DNA from 2 places in the Desulfobacula phenolica genome. Region 1 is predicted to be linked to the other one. Evidence: riboswitches for the same ligand, from Rfam matches in the RefSeq annotation. Region 1 holds a riboswitch; the other holds the start of a gene.

Region 1 (7,578 bases):
CGAAGCCAGGGACAGGAAGGCAACAATCAATAAAATTATACTTTGGTTTCTATACATAATGCATTCTCCTGAAATGCCGAACTTGTGTCTAATGGTTTCAGTATCTGTCTTGTTGCCAAGTGGTCAACCTGATAGAAGTTATTATTATTTTTTATTATGATCACCCGTTATGCCGGAAATCAACGCACCAAAGGCTTTAGCCATAACAACCGGAAGTGCATTGGACGAATCAATGGTCTCAGGTCTGATATCTTTTTTTCCTGACAGCCTGGCAGTTACTGAACAGCACATGGTATCGAAAAAGCTCAATTCTTTGATAAGCCCTTTTTCATAGTCATCACTGATTGACAGGGAAGACTCAATGAAAGACGCATAATAAGGTGTTGCCAATAGTTTTTCCATTCTGGAAATCAGGAACTGTTTGTCATAATCAAAGGCGCAGTGCTCGACAATATCCTCTATCCTCAGCTTACGGTCAGCTAATCTCTGGAACAGATCCCGGTCTGGTGCAAGACCGTTTTGCTTTAAAATCGCCTGGGTGACACCGGCATGGACCGCTTTGGCAATGAGCTCTCCGATTTTGCTGTGTCCACCGGCAAAGCGCTCAACAGGCCCGTCCCCCTGCACAACCATGATATTGTCAGTGCCCGTGCCGGTGGCACGGTGGGTCAACGGTGTGTAGGAACTGCGGACATCCATATCCAGCAGGGCTGCGGATTTGGCCTCGGTGGCTGTTATAATGCTTCTGGCCCTGGCATTGGGGGGCAGGGTACGATTGGTCATGACAATAATATTGATGGTGCCGTGTGAAAAATATTGGCCGGTATCCTTTGACATGCGCATGGCATTGCCTTTGACACCCGCCGTTACCAGTGCGGTCACTTCCAGGTCTTTAAAGCTCTTTTTTACCACGGCCAGGTTGTCCATGTCAGCACCGGTCATCATGGTGCTAAATTCACCTTTGGCAAACCCCAGATTTTTTTGGATCGCTTCCTGTGCCTGGGTAACGCCATAGGCCATGTGTCCCAGGCTGGCAGGCATGGGCACATAGGTGTTGCCTGCTCCCAGTATCCCGGTCAGGTTTCCTTCAAAGGTTGACAGGATCTCCTGGGGGCCGTTGAAACGAATCACCAGGGACTTGTATTCGGAATCCGCCACCCGGTGCCGCACCACCCGAGCCTGCTTAACATAATCAAGGCCCAGGACCACAGGAGATTCATCCAGAACCGCATTGGTGGTCACGGCCTTTTCAGGGTCTGCAAACAGATCCAGGTAGAGGACGGTTGCCAGCCACTGGACAAAATACCCCACCCGTGTGGAGACCTGGCAGGTCAGATTACAGGGAAACATTCTGATAAATCCATTCTGCACTGCTGCCACATCTTTCCAGCCGTCCTGCTTCAGAAAGGCTTGCACAGCCTTTTCGTTTCTGCTGCATCCGTAGACCATCTGGGGATTGAACTGCTGCCATTGTTCCTGGCTGACCGGCACGGCAAATCCGTTTTTTTCCCATTTGGGAGGGATGCCCCCGGCGGCGGTAATTATTTCATTCTGGAATGAATCGTCACCCGGGCAGGAAAGCGTGGTGCCCGCCATTACACGGACTACTCGTTTTCTTTGTTGGACCGGCAGGTTGCCCAGCCTGGACTTGACCAATGCCAATTGTTCCCGGTTGCGCTGGATGATCTCTGATGCTTTTTTTTCACAATCAAACAATTGCCCGATTATTTCCATCTGAGAAAAGGCATCTGCTATGCTTTTTGTTTCCATCACCATCAGGGGGCAGCAGTCCGGTCCAAAATATTGAATCACTGCTTTATGAAAAGGAGCTGCAATGATCAGATCCGGATGGGTTTTGGCAATTGCATCAATGTCGGGATGAAAATAACCGCCCACATGATTTTTTCGAAAGGAAGGATACAAAACCAGGTCTTGACGGGTCAACCCCACCAGTACCTGTTCCCGGCCGAATGCCCCTATCATTTCTGTGATATAGGGCACCAGGCAGACCACGCGCCGGGGTTTTTTTTGTATAATGAGCTTGTTTTGTGCGGAATCTGTTACAGTTAAGGGAAAAGCCCCTCCCGAACATGGGAGGGGCAGCATCAGGATCAAACCGGTCAGAAAAAAGCACAAGCTTAAACGACGATTATCTGATCTCATTATTTAATAATCCTTTTAAAACAAATATTTCAAACCGGCAAAAAATGTACGACCCGGCATGGGATACCCTTGAACAACCGCATAGTCTTTGTTGAAAAGATTTTGAATTTCAGCCTTAAGAGAAACATCACCATATTTTTTAAAGGACAAAAGTGTTTTGGAAACAGTCAGATCAGCAACAGTATGACTTCCCAGTGCTGTGGCACCGGTTCCTTCATAGTCGGTTATATCCTGCTCACCTATATAGCTGAAATTCAGGCCTGCGGAGAAGCCGATATCGGAATTAGCAACCTTTAAACCATAGGATGCCGTCCAATTGGGGGTATACTGAAGATCTTTCTTGGTAGCGTCATCCGCATATTCGGTAAGATAGGTAAATGAACCGTAGGGCGCCAGTGTATATGACCAGTCAAGCAGGGCTCCGATATCCAATTGCAGACTGCCTTCAATGCCTGAAATGGTGGCACCTTCAACATTTTCATAACGGGTAAGGTCTTCAGCCGGGATATAAGAATAATCAATCTTATTTTTAAAATCCGTGTAGAAATAGGTCATACCACAAGAAAAGGCTGCTCTTGAAAAATCCATGCCTATTTCATATGTTTTGCTTTCCTCCGGTTTAAGATCCGGATTTCCAGACCAGATGCCAAACCCCCAGGCGCTGTAATCATTAAACATGTAAAGCTGGTCTGCGGTTGGCATTCTGAATGCTTCGGCAAAATTGGCCCGTACACTTAACCCTGGTGCCAGTTTGTAGACTGCTCCTAAATTGCTGGACCAGTTGGTTTCATCAGTCTTTTGACCATCATCACTTTCGATTTCATATTTATCATAACGGCCCCCTGCCGATAGAATCAATTTGTTGTCCATCAGTTTGATTTTTGCCATGAGGAATGCCGCCGGGTTGTCATAAGTGTTTTCTTCACCGGCCATGGTATAGGTATTGCTGATGGCATAATTAGTCCAGTCAGCACCGGCTGTGATATGGGCGAAATCCCACTTAGCCGTCAGCTGTGCCTGCGCACCCTGTTGATCTGTATCTCTAAAGTAGGAATTATTGCTGCCATAATTTTCCGGATCAAAGGTTTCGTACTCATCTTTTCCATTAAAATAGCGCAGGTTCCATATCAAAAATCCATCAGCTGTTTGCCCATCATAAACCAAATCAAAGGTTTTGATGGCATGGTCCACATAATTGTCCAAATCATTATTGCTCAGATAGTCAGGATTTCCGATGCCATCACCTTCATACCCGGTATAGCTGAATCCAATTCGGTTTTCAGGCGCAAACGTCCAGCCGGTATTGAAACTAACTCTCTTTTTTGAATCAAATCCCGTGTTGTAATATTTGTCGCCATTGGCAGTGTCGTAATCATCCTGAGATGATTTTGAGGCATCAAATGAAAAGTCAAAAGCCTTGAACTGGCCGGAAGCTCCGGCTGAAGCCTGCTGATAGTCCCAGTTGCCTAAAGTTCCTTCCGCATAGAATGAAGGTTTGCCGGCCCCTTGTTTGGTAATAATATTGACAACCCCGCCCATGGCAGAAGCACCATACTGGACAGACCCCGGTCCACGGATGATTTCAATCCTCTCCACATTACCCAGCATTATTTTTGCCAGATTTCCGGTTCCGGCCCGTCGTCCGTTGATCAGAATAAGAACATGACTGGCCAGATCATTACCATGGGTTTCAGTCCTGAAACCACGGATTTCCACTGAAACAAGTGAATTGGGATATTCCCGGATCATAAACCCTTTTTTGGATAGCAAATCACCCAGATCCTGGGCAAAAGACTGCTGGATCTCTTCTTCTGTCACAATTGTAATATTGGTGGTGACATCCTCTTTTTTTTCTTCCACTCTTCCCGCAGTTACCACCATCGTGTCTAATATCGACGTCTTTTTTTCCGACTGTTCTATTTCTTCACTCCAGGCAGGCAGTGACCACATAAACAATAACACTGCAAACAACTTAACAAATCTATGCTTAAACATGAAAAAACCTCCTATAAACAAGTAAAATTGCCTGTCCGGAAAAACAAAAATCCCCGGACTGAATAATTATTCATTCCAGGGATTTCCCTTTTTTATCCTTAGATATTTGACAAGGGTCACTTCGTCCTCAAAGTTTATACCCTCTATGTTCAGGCAGGTCTTCTGACTAACGGATCAATCTTGCGCCGCACCTTCCCAACCATTTGGTCAGTGGTATACTGCAGCGTTCGTCCCCGATTACAGCGGTGGGCCCGTCCACGATTTCAACGTGGTTCCCTATTGTGCTAAATGCTTTAAGCACCTGAACGGGAAAAAATATTAACTAATAACTTTGAAATGTCAAGTTAAAAACAAATTGTGTTTATTGGCCTCAATTTTTCACGCACGTTTTTAGACTGATATTATTAATTTTCTATCAGAGAGAGCTTAATAAATTTTTAAACCTTGCCTGTCAGTTGCCTGTGTGACGGATTTCTGATACTGAATCAATTTGTTGTTTTCATCAAAAAACATGATCAAAGAGAAACAAGCCCAATATCAGGTAAAAAATAAGAAGGCCTTGTTTAAGTGTATGTTTCATTTTATTCAAATATCGAGTGTTATAGTTCTTTGTTCAGAATTTTTTGGGTAAAACACATTCGGTATTACAATGGTATAACATCCAATGCATCTGATATATGGTCGCAAAATATTTTTGTAATGCCATCAATATAACCGATGCCGTGATCAACCACTGAGACCTGGATGTCGTTTCGTTCAAAGGTTTTCTGCCAGGAGTCTTCTTCGCAGGTAAGATCTTCCTTGAAGTGGACGCCTGCCACCAGCATTAAGGGGATGAGGCAGACTTTTTTATACCCGGCAGATTTTATTCTTTGAAGGGTATCGTCCATATCTGGAAAATATTCCACCACACCTATGAATATACGGTTGCCATAGTGTCGGCGAAGCACGGCTTCCATGGCAGGGTAGGCAGTCCATGCAGGGTGGTCCGTACCGTGGCCCACAAGGATGACGGCCTCATCTTTATCTTTTGGGAACATAGGCTCAAGGGCAAGAGCTGCTTTTTCATAGTCATTGTAAGAGGTCAGCAGGGGCAGGCCAATGGAGGAGCGGATATTTGCATGGCTTCTTTCCGTGACTAAGCGGTCGAATTCATGACCGCAGATCATGTGCAGTGATTGCATGACAACCCATTGGTGGCCCTGCTCGGCAAAAATTTGGGCCATTTCAATGGGATCTTTTAAATCAAGCTGTTTTTTGCGTTTCATGGTGCATTTTACCATTCTCGAGGAATAGGCCCAGTGAATTTTATGTTCCGGAAATTTGGCATTAAACACCTGGCCCATTTTTTCATAGGTTGAAAATGCCCGTTCAGTGGTGCCGAATGCAGTTAAAATAATGGGAACATCTTTATTTGTATTCTTTTTACTGGTCATTGCTGTAATATCCTTTTTTTGTTTTTTGAAACTGCCGCCTGATGAACAAAATTATGATTTCACATTACCTGACAGTTCTTTTTTGTTTGCATTGCCTTGATCAAGGCAATGGCTTTTTGGGCGGACTTTTGCTGTTTTTTATACCTGGATGCCTTTAAAAAAGCCTTCTGCGACCGGGTAAGCTGGTGATCATTCATGGCGCAATACCCAAGCATTAGCCATACCTGGCCCGGGGTATCGTTTTTTGAGGCCGTCTTTTGTTCAAGCATTTTTTTTGCCAGCGTTTCATATGCGTCTGCTGCCTTTGCATATTCTTTTTTGTTATACAGGATTTGGGCTTTTATCCTGAGCAGTTTAATGTCCTGACAAGCGGACAGTCCTTTATCAATCCATTCCAGAGCTTTGTCCTGATCATAGGCCATGGTAAAGGCCCGGCTTATTTTTGCAATATTTTTTTGATCCTGTTTCTCTTTTAATGCAGCCGTGTAAAAAGATGCAGCCTTGGCCGGCACATCCAGGGAAAGATACAGGTCTGCCGCCAGCAAAAGCTCTTTACGGGTCATGGGAGTCAAGTAGCCGTAAATGACCAGGGCGGATAATCCCTGCTTGAACTGGTTGTTTCCCAGATGGATATGGCTCAGCGCCTTCCACCATTTTGGTTCCAGGGTATCCGTCCGGGTCAGAAAATCAGCATATTCCAGGGCCTTTTTGTTCATATTCAATGACATATACTGGTGCAGCAGAATCTCCTGCCATTTTTTTTGTTTTTCTTTTTTTGAGTTTGAAGCCAGTTGTTCAAGCCAGGGCAGGGCATCCCGGTAACGTTCAAGGGCGAAAAGGATATGGACAAGGGTTTCTTTCCAGGCAAGGGTCACTTTGTCAGGGTGAAGTTTTATCAACCGGTTAAATACGGTCAATGCCGTTGCAGGGTCGTTTGCATGAAAATTACAGACTGCAGCATAATACAGGTGAACCGGTTTTTGAGTTTCAGATGTCTGGTATCCTTTTTCAAAAGCTTTGGCTGCCTGGGCAAAAAGGCCGGCTTCATACCTGGTCTTTGCAAGATTCAGCCAGGCTGCACAAAAGGTTGGATTCTGCAGAACCGCCTTCTGAAAGTTTGTCATGGCGTTGCGGGAAAATATTTTGTTTTGTTTTCCTTCAGTTTCTTGTGCCAGTGTCAGGTAATAGTTGCCCAAAAGGAAATAGATATAATAATGGGCATATCCTTTTTTTTGAATTTGTTGTTTATCAAGCCCGGCCTGCTTTGCCGTGAACTTTTCCAGCACGTCAACGGCTTTTGGGATTTCGCCGTTTTGAAAAAGCAGTTGGGCTTTGTTGACACAAATACCTGCTGCCAGGGGAAGGTGTTCTTCTTCTGCCATGGAAAGTGACGGTATCACCAGAAAAACCAGGAGAATTAAAATCTGTTTTAACCTTATATGTTTCAACCTTATCTGTTTCATTATTGCTCCAGTTTGAATCGGATAGTGGTTTGAGCCAGTGTGGCAACAGGAATGCCTTCCACGGTTCCCGGCTTGAATTTCCAATGGGAAACACAGTTTATCACACTTTGGTTAAATATATTTTCAGGCTGGGCATCAATGATGCTGATCTGTTCCACGGTTCCGTTTTTTGTCACAAGAAACTGGACCGTTACAGCTCCTTCAATCCCACGCCGGGTGGCCCTGATCGGATAGATGGGTGGAATTTTTACAAGGGGGGTAATGGGGGAATCCAGTTCACCCATGGTGTAGTGGGTTTTCAGCATCGGGCCATTCATGGAAAAGTGTTCAAGACTTGGCATCACAAGATCCATTGGTGCTGCCGGAAGTTTCGGGTTTAATTCAAAGTCAAGTCGTGGCTTCAGGTTCATGGGCCTTTGTTTGAGGGGTGTGGTATGGGATCGGGCTATTTTTTTCAAGGGATCGGGTTTTTTTATTTTTTCCGGTTCTTTTTTCCGGGGCGGGGTTGTGGGTTTTTTAAC
Region 2 (7,578 bases), on a different contig from region 1:
CGCAGTTTTAAATAATCCGTCAAAAGATAGGAAAGACCAATATTAGGCGTCAGGTTATTGTCGTCCGCAGTCTTGCCTGCAGGGTCTATGACCTCCACCTCATAGGTATCATACCGTAATCCGGCAGACAAAGTCAGTCGGTCATCCAAAAGTTTTAGTTTACCCAATAAAAATCCTGCAGGATTTTCATAGGATGTTTTTTGGGGATTCCAGGACGCTTCAATATCGTAATCCGCCCAGTCAAAACCGGTGGTAATAAGCGCCTGCCCTAAATCAACTGAAATCTGGGCCTGGATACCTTTGCTCTCTGTTTTTTGTTCGGACAAAATTGCGTCATCCCATCCATCAGGGTTGCTGCCGGTTGGATCATTCCATGTGTCCTCATCTTTACCCTGGAAATATTTTAATTTCCAAACAAAGCGTGAATCTGTTGTCTGGCCGTCCAGTACGATATCAAAAGAATAATTTGATTTGTCTGTATAATCATCCAGATCATTCTGGCTTAAATAACTTGGAGAACCGGCTTCATCCACATTAAAACCGTGATAAAGAAACGCAATTCGATTATTGGGAAACGGTGTATACCCCATATTCATGCTGATGCTTTCCCTGCTGTCAAACCCGGTATTATGGTATTTTGTTCCATTGGCTGTGGTATAATCATCTTCCGTCTCTCTTGTGACACTGCCGGAAAAATCAAACCCATTATACTCTCCTGCAAAACCGGCACTGATATCTTCGTGCCCGAAACTGCCCAGATTTCCTTCACCAAAAGCAGACAACTTGCCTTTTCCTTGGCGGGTAATCACGTTCACAACCCCACCTACAGCGGCAGACCCATATAGAATAGATGCCGGTCCTCTGATGATTTCTATACGCTCAACATTTTTGGTCATAATTTTTGCCACATTTCCAGTGCCCGCTCTTCGACCGTTAAGCAGAATCAACACATGCCCTTTCAGGTCATTCCCATGGGAATCTGTTCTAAATCCCCTGATGCCTATTGTAGTCAGATTTCCAGGATATTTTTTGATGGCACCGATGCCTTTTTGCGCTAAAAGATCGCCAACATCCCTGGCAGACGACAGTCGGATTTCCTGCTCATCAATCACGGTAACATTATTGACAATCTCTTTTTTGGATTCTGTAACTCTTCCTACTGTTACAACAATATCCTCAAGTTTAGTTTCAGACTGATTGTTATCAGAAGCCAAAGACTGCCCCATGACAGGCACCAATAACATGACAGCAGCCATCATGACTGCCAATATGGATTTATTCATATTTTTCCCCTTTTAAATCGGGGGAACGTGAAAAAAAAGCTCACAGCAGGAATGAAAAAAAAACAATTTTAATTTTACATCCAGATATTGCTCAGGCACCTTTTTTCCAAGGCCTCCCCTTTTTTGCCGGGGATTTGCAAAAAAAACCCCCGGACCATTTTATTGATAAATGATCTGAGGTTCCCTGATTTTTCCACAGATTGGATTTGCCCCACCCTTGTCCACGAGGTATGACAGATTAAACTTTTTCAGGCAGGTCTTCTGACTTTCGGGTCATCCTATTAACTGCGTCTTCCCAGCGTTATAAAGCCAGTGACATAAATGCAGCGTTCGTCTCCGATCACAGCGGCGGGCCCATCCCTGATTCGCACAGGGTTCCCTATTGTGCCTTAACAGGCACCTGAAATTTTTATATTGACTTAAATTAAAAAAGAATCTAAGTCAATATAAAAATTTCAAATATGTTTATCTTGACAAATTCAGACAATAAATATAGAATTCAGAGTTTTTTAAAATTGCGAAAAGTATTGAAATAATAAGGAGAGTTTAAAAATGTACGCAGTTATCAGAACCGGGGGAAAACAATATAAGGTTCATGAAGAACAGATCCTGAAAGTTGAAAAGCTTGATGGTACGGAAGGTTCTCAGGTTGAATTTGATGATGTCCTCATGTATTCAGATGGTGAAACCATCACTCTTGGAAGTCCGAAAGTTGAAAATGCTGCAGTCAAAGCGCACATTCTTGAGCAGGGAAAGGACAAAAAGAAACTGGTCTTCAAATATAAACGCCGGAAAGGCTTTAGAAGACTCAAAGGCCACAGACAAAATTATACTGAAATTAAAATCGAATCCATTACGGTTTAGATAGCAAGGAGAAATTCAGATGTCACATAAAAAAGCAGCAGGTAGTTCAAAAAACGGTCGCGATTCAAACTCACAGCGCCGTGGTGTTAAAAAATTCGGCGGAGAAAATGTTCTTGCAGGAAATATTCTTATCAGACAGGTGGGAACTAAAATCCATCCGGGCAACAATGTTGGTATGGGCAAAGATTATACTATTTTTGCCAAAATTGACGGTGTTGTGACCTTTGAAAGAAAAGGCCGCGACAGAAAAAAAGTCAGCGTATATGCCGCGTGAAATTTGTAGATGAAGCAATTATCACTGTCAAGTCAGGCGATGGTGGCCGAGGATGCACAAGTTTCCGAAGGGAACGGTACATTGAATTTGGAGGACCTGACGGTGGAGATGGCGGCGATGGTGGTCATGTTATTCTGAAAATTGATCAGAGTAAACGAACACTTTTTGATTATCGCCGTCAAAAATTGCTCAAGGCCAAAAATGGTGAGTCAGGCCAGGGCAAACAAAAACATGGGAAAAACGGGAAAAACTGCACAATCACCCTTCCCCCTGGAACCATTGTCTCCAATGCAGATACCAATGAAATCATTGTCGACCTAACCGACACAGAGGATGAATATATTATTGCCCGTGGCGGCATGGGAGGCCGAGGCAACAAACGGTTTGCAAGTTCCACCAACCGGGCACCCAGGTATTCCCAGCCAGGACTCCCCGGGATTGAAATACATCTGAAATTAGAGTTAAAACTGCTTGCCGATGTCGGACTTGTAGGATTACCCAATGCCGGTAAATCAACGCTTATCAGCTGTATCTCAGCAGCCCGTCCCAAAATAGCCGACTATCCGTTTACAACACTGTCCCCTATCCTTGGGATGGTTGAACCTCCTTTTGGAGAACCGTTTGCTGTGGCCGATATCCCAGGTCTCATTGAAGGTGCCCATGAAGGAATCGGCCTTGGGATCAGTTTTTTAAAGCATATTGAAAGGACAGGCATCCTGGTGCATCTGATTGATGTTTCCCAGATAGATCCGGAGTCTCCACTGACATCTTTTGACCTGATCAACAATGAGTTGTCCAAATACAGCCAATCTCTGGCCCAAAAGATGCAGATTGTAGTTCTCAACAAAATGGACTTGCCGGATACACAGGAAAAAGCTGATGCTTTCCAAAACGCATTAAAAAACATCCAGGTACTGACTCTGTCAGCTGCAACCGGGAAAGGGGTAAAAGATCTTGTAAAGCTTTTATCATCCAAGCTTACAAAGAGTTAAAAATGAAAGTGGGACTTTTCGGAGGAACATTTAATCCCTTTCACAATGGCCATATTGGAATTCTTCAGCATGTCAAACAAACCTGTGGCCTGGAAAAAATATTTTTAATCCCTTCTGCAACACCTCCCCACAAACCTGACATCAATCTTGCACCTGCCGGTGAAAGATTTAAGATGGTAAAAGAAAGCTTAAAGGGTCATAAAAATTTTTGGGTGTCTGATAAAGAATTGCTCAGAAAAGGCCCCTCTTTTACCATTGACACCATCAAAGAATTTAAAAAAGAATATGGCCTGCAAACCTTTTTTTTTCTGTTAATGGGATCTGACGCTTTTTTAGATATAACCACTTGGAAAAAAAAGGATCAAATTTTCAAAGCAGTTCCCATTATCATCATGTTGAGAGGAGATTGGAAAAACACCCATGCCATTACCTCTTTTATTGACGAAAACATATCAAAGGGGTACATCTTTAATGAACAGAACAATACATTTTCCCATACAAAGAAACAGAAAATTATCATTTGCAAGGTGCCCAGAATAGATATTTCATCCACCATGATCCGGGAAAGGGTCAAAAACAATAAATCCATAAAAGAGTTTGTGCCTGCAAATGTTGAAAAAATTATTAGAGCAAAGGAATTGTATAAATGACAAACCCCATCGCATTACCAGACGATCTTAAACCATATCTTATTCCGGCATTTGAAAGAAAGGCAAAATCAATTACCGCCATTAATGTCAAAGCGCTCACCTCTTATACCGACACCCTTGTCATTATTGAAGGAAGTTCCCACCGCCAGGTGACATCCATTGCAGAACATTTGATCAAAAGCTTGAAAAATCAGAAAAAAAAAGCCATTGGTGTAGAAGGCGTTAAAGAAGGTGAATGGGCTTTGCTTGATTACGGAGATGTCATTATTCATATTTTCGAATCTGAAAAAAAATCGTTTTATGATATCGAAGGCTTGTGGGCCGATGCCAAACGGATAGATCTTTCCGAATTTAAAGACGCTTACAGATCAGAGGAGACCGACGATGAGTTCTAATTCCCACCCTGTCAATATCTTAATGATCCTTGACGGCTGGGGAATACGTGATGAAACACATGGGAATGCATTTGCACTGGCCAAAACGCCGTTTCTGGATTCTCTGATAAAAAAATTTCCAACCTGCAAACTTTTATGCTCAGGCAATGCCGTCGGACTTCCAGAGGGAACCATGGGCAACTCGGAAGTCGGGCACATGAATATCGGTGCCGGTCGAAAAGTGCTGCAGGATTTTGTAAGAATTAACAAAGCCATTGAAGATCAGTCTTTTTTTAAAACCCCTGCTCTTTTGGATCTCATGGCACAGGTTTCAAATAACCAAAAAAGCCTCCACATCATGGGACTGCTGTCTGACGGAGGGGTTCACAGCCATATTTCTCATTTGTTTGCCTTGATTGACATGGCAAAACAAAACAAAGTGGAAAATCTGTTCATTCACCCCATCCTTGACGGACGGGACACCTCACCTGCCAGCGGTATAAACTATATAAAACAACTGCAGGCATATCTGAATCACCATGAATACGGTAAAATTGCCACCCTTGTCGGCAGGTACTGGGCCATGGACAGGGATACCCGATGGGACCGGGTTGAAAAGGCATATAAACTTTTTACGGCAACCGCAGGTGTGATGGAACAAGACCCGGTTTGCGCCGTACAAAACGCCTATGATTCAGATAAAACTGATGAATTTGTCCCCCCGATTTTTCTTGAAAAGAATTTTTCACAAAACAAAAAGATCAATAACGGAATAGTTCAAGATGGAGACGGCCTGATTTTTTTTAATTTCAGGGCGGATCGGGCTAAGGAAATCACCCGGGCGTTTACAGAACCTGATTTTAATGAGTTTGCCAGAGAAAAAAAGATAGACCTGGCAGGATTTGTCTGTATGACCCAATATGATGAAACCTTTAATCTTCCAGTAGCCTTTGCTCCTCAGCATCTGGATCAGGTTCTGGGAGAAATATTGAGTCAAAACAGTATTTCCCAGCTTAGAATTGCCGAAACTGAAAAATATGCTCATGTCACCTATTTTTTCAATGGCGGAGATGAAAAAGTTTTTGACGGGGAAAAAAGGATTCTGATCCCTTCTCCACGAGACGTGGCAACCTATGATGAAAAGCCCCAGATGAGTGCTTTTGAGCTTGCCGACAAAGCATGTGAACAAATAAGGGCAGGAGCATTCCAGTTTATTATCCTGAATTTTGCAAACATGGACATGGTGGGACATACCGGAATCCTAAAAGCTGCTATTAAGGGATGTGAGACCGTGGACAAGTGCGCACAAAAGGTTGTTGAGGCTATATGGGAAACCGGTGGATTTGCCATAGTCACAGCCGATCATGGAAATTCGGAACAGATGATCGCCGATGACGGTTCCGCCCACACTGCCCATACCTTGAACCCTGTAAGACTGATACTTGCAGGGGACAAGCTAAAAGAAAAAAAACTAAAGGATGGTATTCTCGGCGATATCGCACCGACCATTCTGAAATTATTAAATATAGAGCAACCGCTACAAATGACAGGAACATCTTTAATATGAACTTTAAGTATATTATCACTGACTATATTACCGGAAAATCCGTAAGAAATATTGGCCCTGAGGCCAGCAGACAGATATTTGAAAAATTCCTGGTGGATGAAAAAGGATATGCAAAAGAAGATATCTGTGTGGATGAAGAACTGATTGTCCAGTTTAAAGGGGAAGACTATATTTCATCCATTGACCTGATTGTAAGTTGCAAAGATAAGGCATTGATGGCCATTACCTGTGTTGCAGGCTCCATAGGGTCCTATGAAAGAGAGATCCTGGCCGGTGCCAGGCTGGTTCATGACTATCAAATTCCTTTTGCCGTTTCAACCGATGCAAGAGATGCCGTGGTAATGGATACACTTTCCGGTAAAACAGTTGGCAAGAGCCTGGATGCGATTCCATCAAAACAAGAGGCTCTTGAGCTTATTAAATCAATTGAGTATAAACCTCTTGATAAAGACAGAAAAGAGCGGGAAATGATCATTTACCGCTCTTTTAACCTGGAAAAAGTCAACAAGTAACGCAAAATTTTAGTCTATGGGGGACAGATTTCAAATCTGCCCCTTAACCACGTGGTATCTCTTTGTTGCAATGCTTGCAAAGCGTGGCCCGTTTTTTAATAATCTCGGCACAATAGGGACATTCCCGGGTAAAATGTCTTTCATGAAGCTGGACAATTGCATCTTCCACGCCTTTTTGAAGAACAGGAGTGGGAAACTTATGATTGATTAAATGCTCTGTTGCTTCAATACCACCCAATTCCCCTACCATCTCAGCAGCTTTTAACCTTGCCTTGGGGGGAATATTGGGATCAAGACAAATTTTTAAAATTTCATCCCAATCTTTTGACATATAATAATCAGTTAAAATTGAGAAAGTTTTTTTCAACAGCTCTTTTCTGGCTTCCTCCCGGATCAAAACTTCATCATCCAGTTTTCCACCCTGGGCACCCATGGGACTGAATACCGGCATATACTCAAAATTTTTCTGTCCCGGTTCAACATAGCATCTGTAGGATGCAGCCGCCTCCATGGTTTCACTCATGTTATCCCAGCCGTGTTTATAGCTTGAGCAGTCATCATTAAAACAGACAAACAAATAGGGGGTTCCCCACCCCAATCCATCACTAAAATTAATGGGGGGAACCTCCCATAGTGTCATATCGGTATCACAGTGCGGACACCGTGGTTTATCCATTTTTATATATTTTTCAAGAAGTTCTTCTTTTGTTTCAAACGCCATTATCTCAATCTCCTTTGGTAGTCTGTCATTCCAGACTACCAAAGTAAGCATATCAAATGTTTTGTCAAACCGTATTATTCGATAACAACCAGGACATCTCCCTTGGCAACGTTATCACCGCTGCTGTAGTTCACGGCACTGATAACACCACTTACAGGTGCAGGCAGAGCATTTTCCATTTTCATGGCTTCAATAACCACAACTGTTTCTCCTTCATTTACCGAATCCCCTACATTTTTCTCATAGGCAATCACCATCCCAGGCATGGGTGCTTTAATAGGTGTTCCGGTCGCAGCTGCAGGTGCGGGTTTTTCTTTTGCTTCAGGCACAGGTTGGGCTTC

What was found. A riboswitch is a leader RNA that binds a small molecule or an ion and turns the genes downstream of it on or off. The one in region 1 is predicted to bind cobalamin.
Region 2: it holds a riboswitch for cobalamin, as region 1 does, so the genes downstream of both, BLT94_RS19820 (TonB-dependent receptor plug domain-containing protein) here and BLT94_RS12375 (TonB-dependent receptor plug domain-containing protein) in region 1, are expected to answer to the same signal.

What each region holds. Positions count from the first base shown of each region.
Region 1 covers NZ_FNLL01000006.1:320,077-327,654, reverse strand. Annotated here, with positions in the region: gene BLT94_RS12385 (cobaltochelatase subunit CobN) at 1-57, opposite strand, end outside; gene BLT94_RS12380 (adenosylcobinamide amidohydrolase) at 145-2,163, opposite strand; gene BLT94_RS12375 (TonB-dependent receptor plug domain-containing protein) at 2,179-4,158, opposite strand; cobalamin riboswitch at 4,294-4,478, opposite strand; gene BLT94_RS12370 (sirohydrochlorin cobaltochelatase) at 4,803-5,594, opposite strand; gene BLT94_RS12365 (tetratricopeptide repeat protein) at 5,654-7,057, opposite strand; gene BLT94_RS12360 (energy transducer TonB) at 7,057-7,578, opposite strand, start outside.
Region 2 covers NZ_FNLL01000017.1:43,840-51,417, reverse strand. Annotated here, with positions in the region: gene BLT94_RS19820 (TonB-dependent receptor plug domain-containing protein) at 1-1,283, opposite strand, end outside; cobalamin riboswitch at 1,518-1,702, opposite strand; gene rplU (50S ribosomal protein L21) at 1,836-2,147, shown strand; gene rpmA (50S ribosomal protein L27) at 2,167-2,421, shown strand; gene obgE (GTPase ObgE) at 2,418-3,413, shown strand; gene nadD (nicotinate-nucleotide adenylyltransferase) at 3,416-4,063, shown strand; gene rsfS (ribosome silencing factor) at 4,060-4,458, shown strand; gene gpmI (2,3-bisphosphoglycerate-independent phosphoglycerate mutase) at 4,448-6,004, shown strand; gene BLT94_RS19785 (type I restriction enzyme HsdR N-terminal domain-containing protein) at 6,001-6,516, shown strand; gene BLT94_RS19780 (zinc ribbon domain-containing protein) at 6,560-7,237, opposite strand; gene BLT94_RS19775 (pyruvate carboxylase subunit B) at 7,312-7,578, opposite strand, start outside.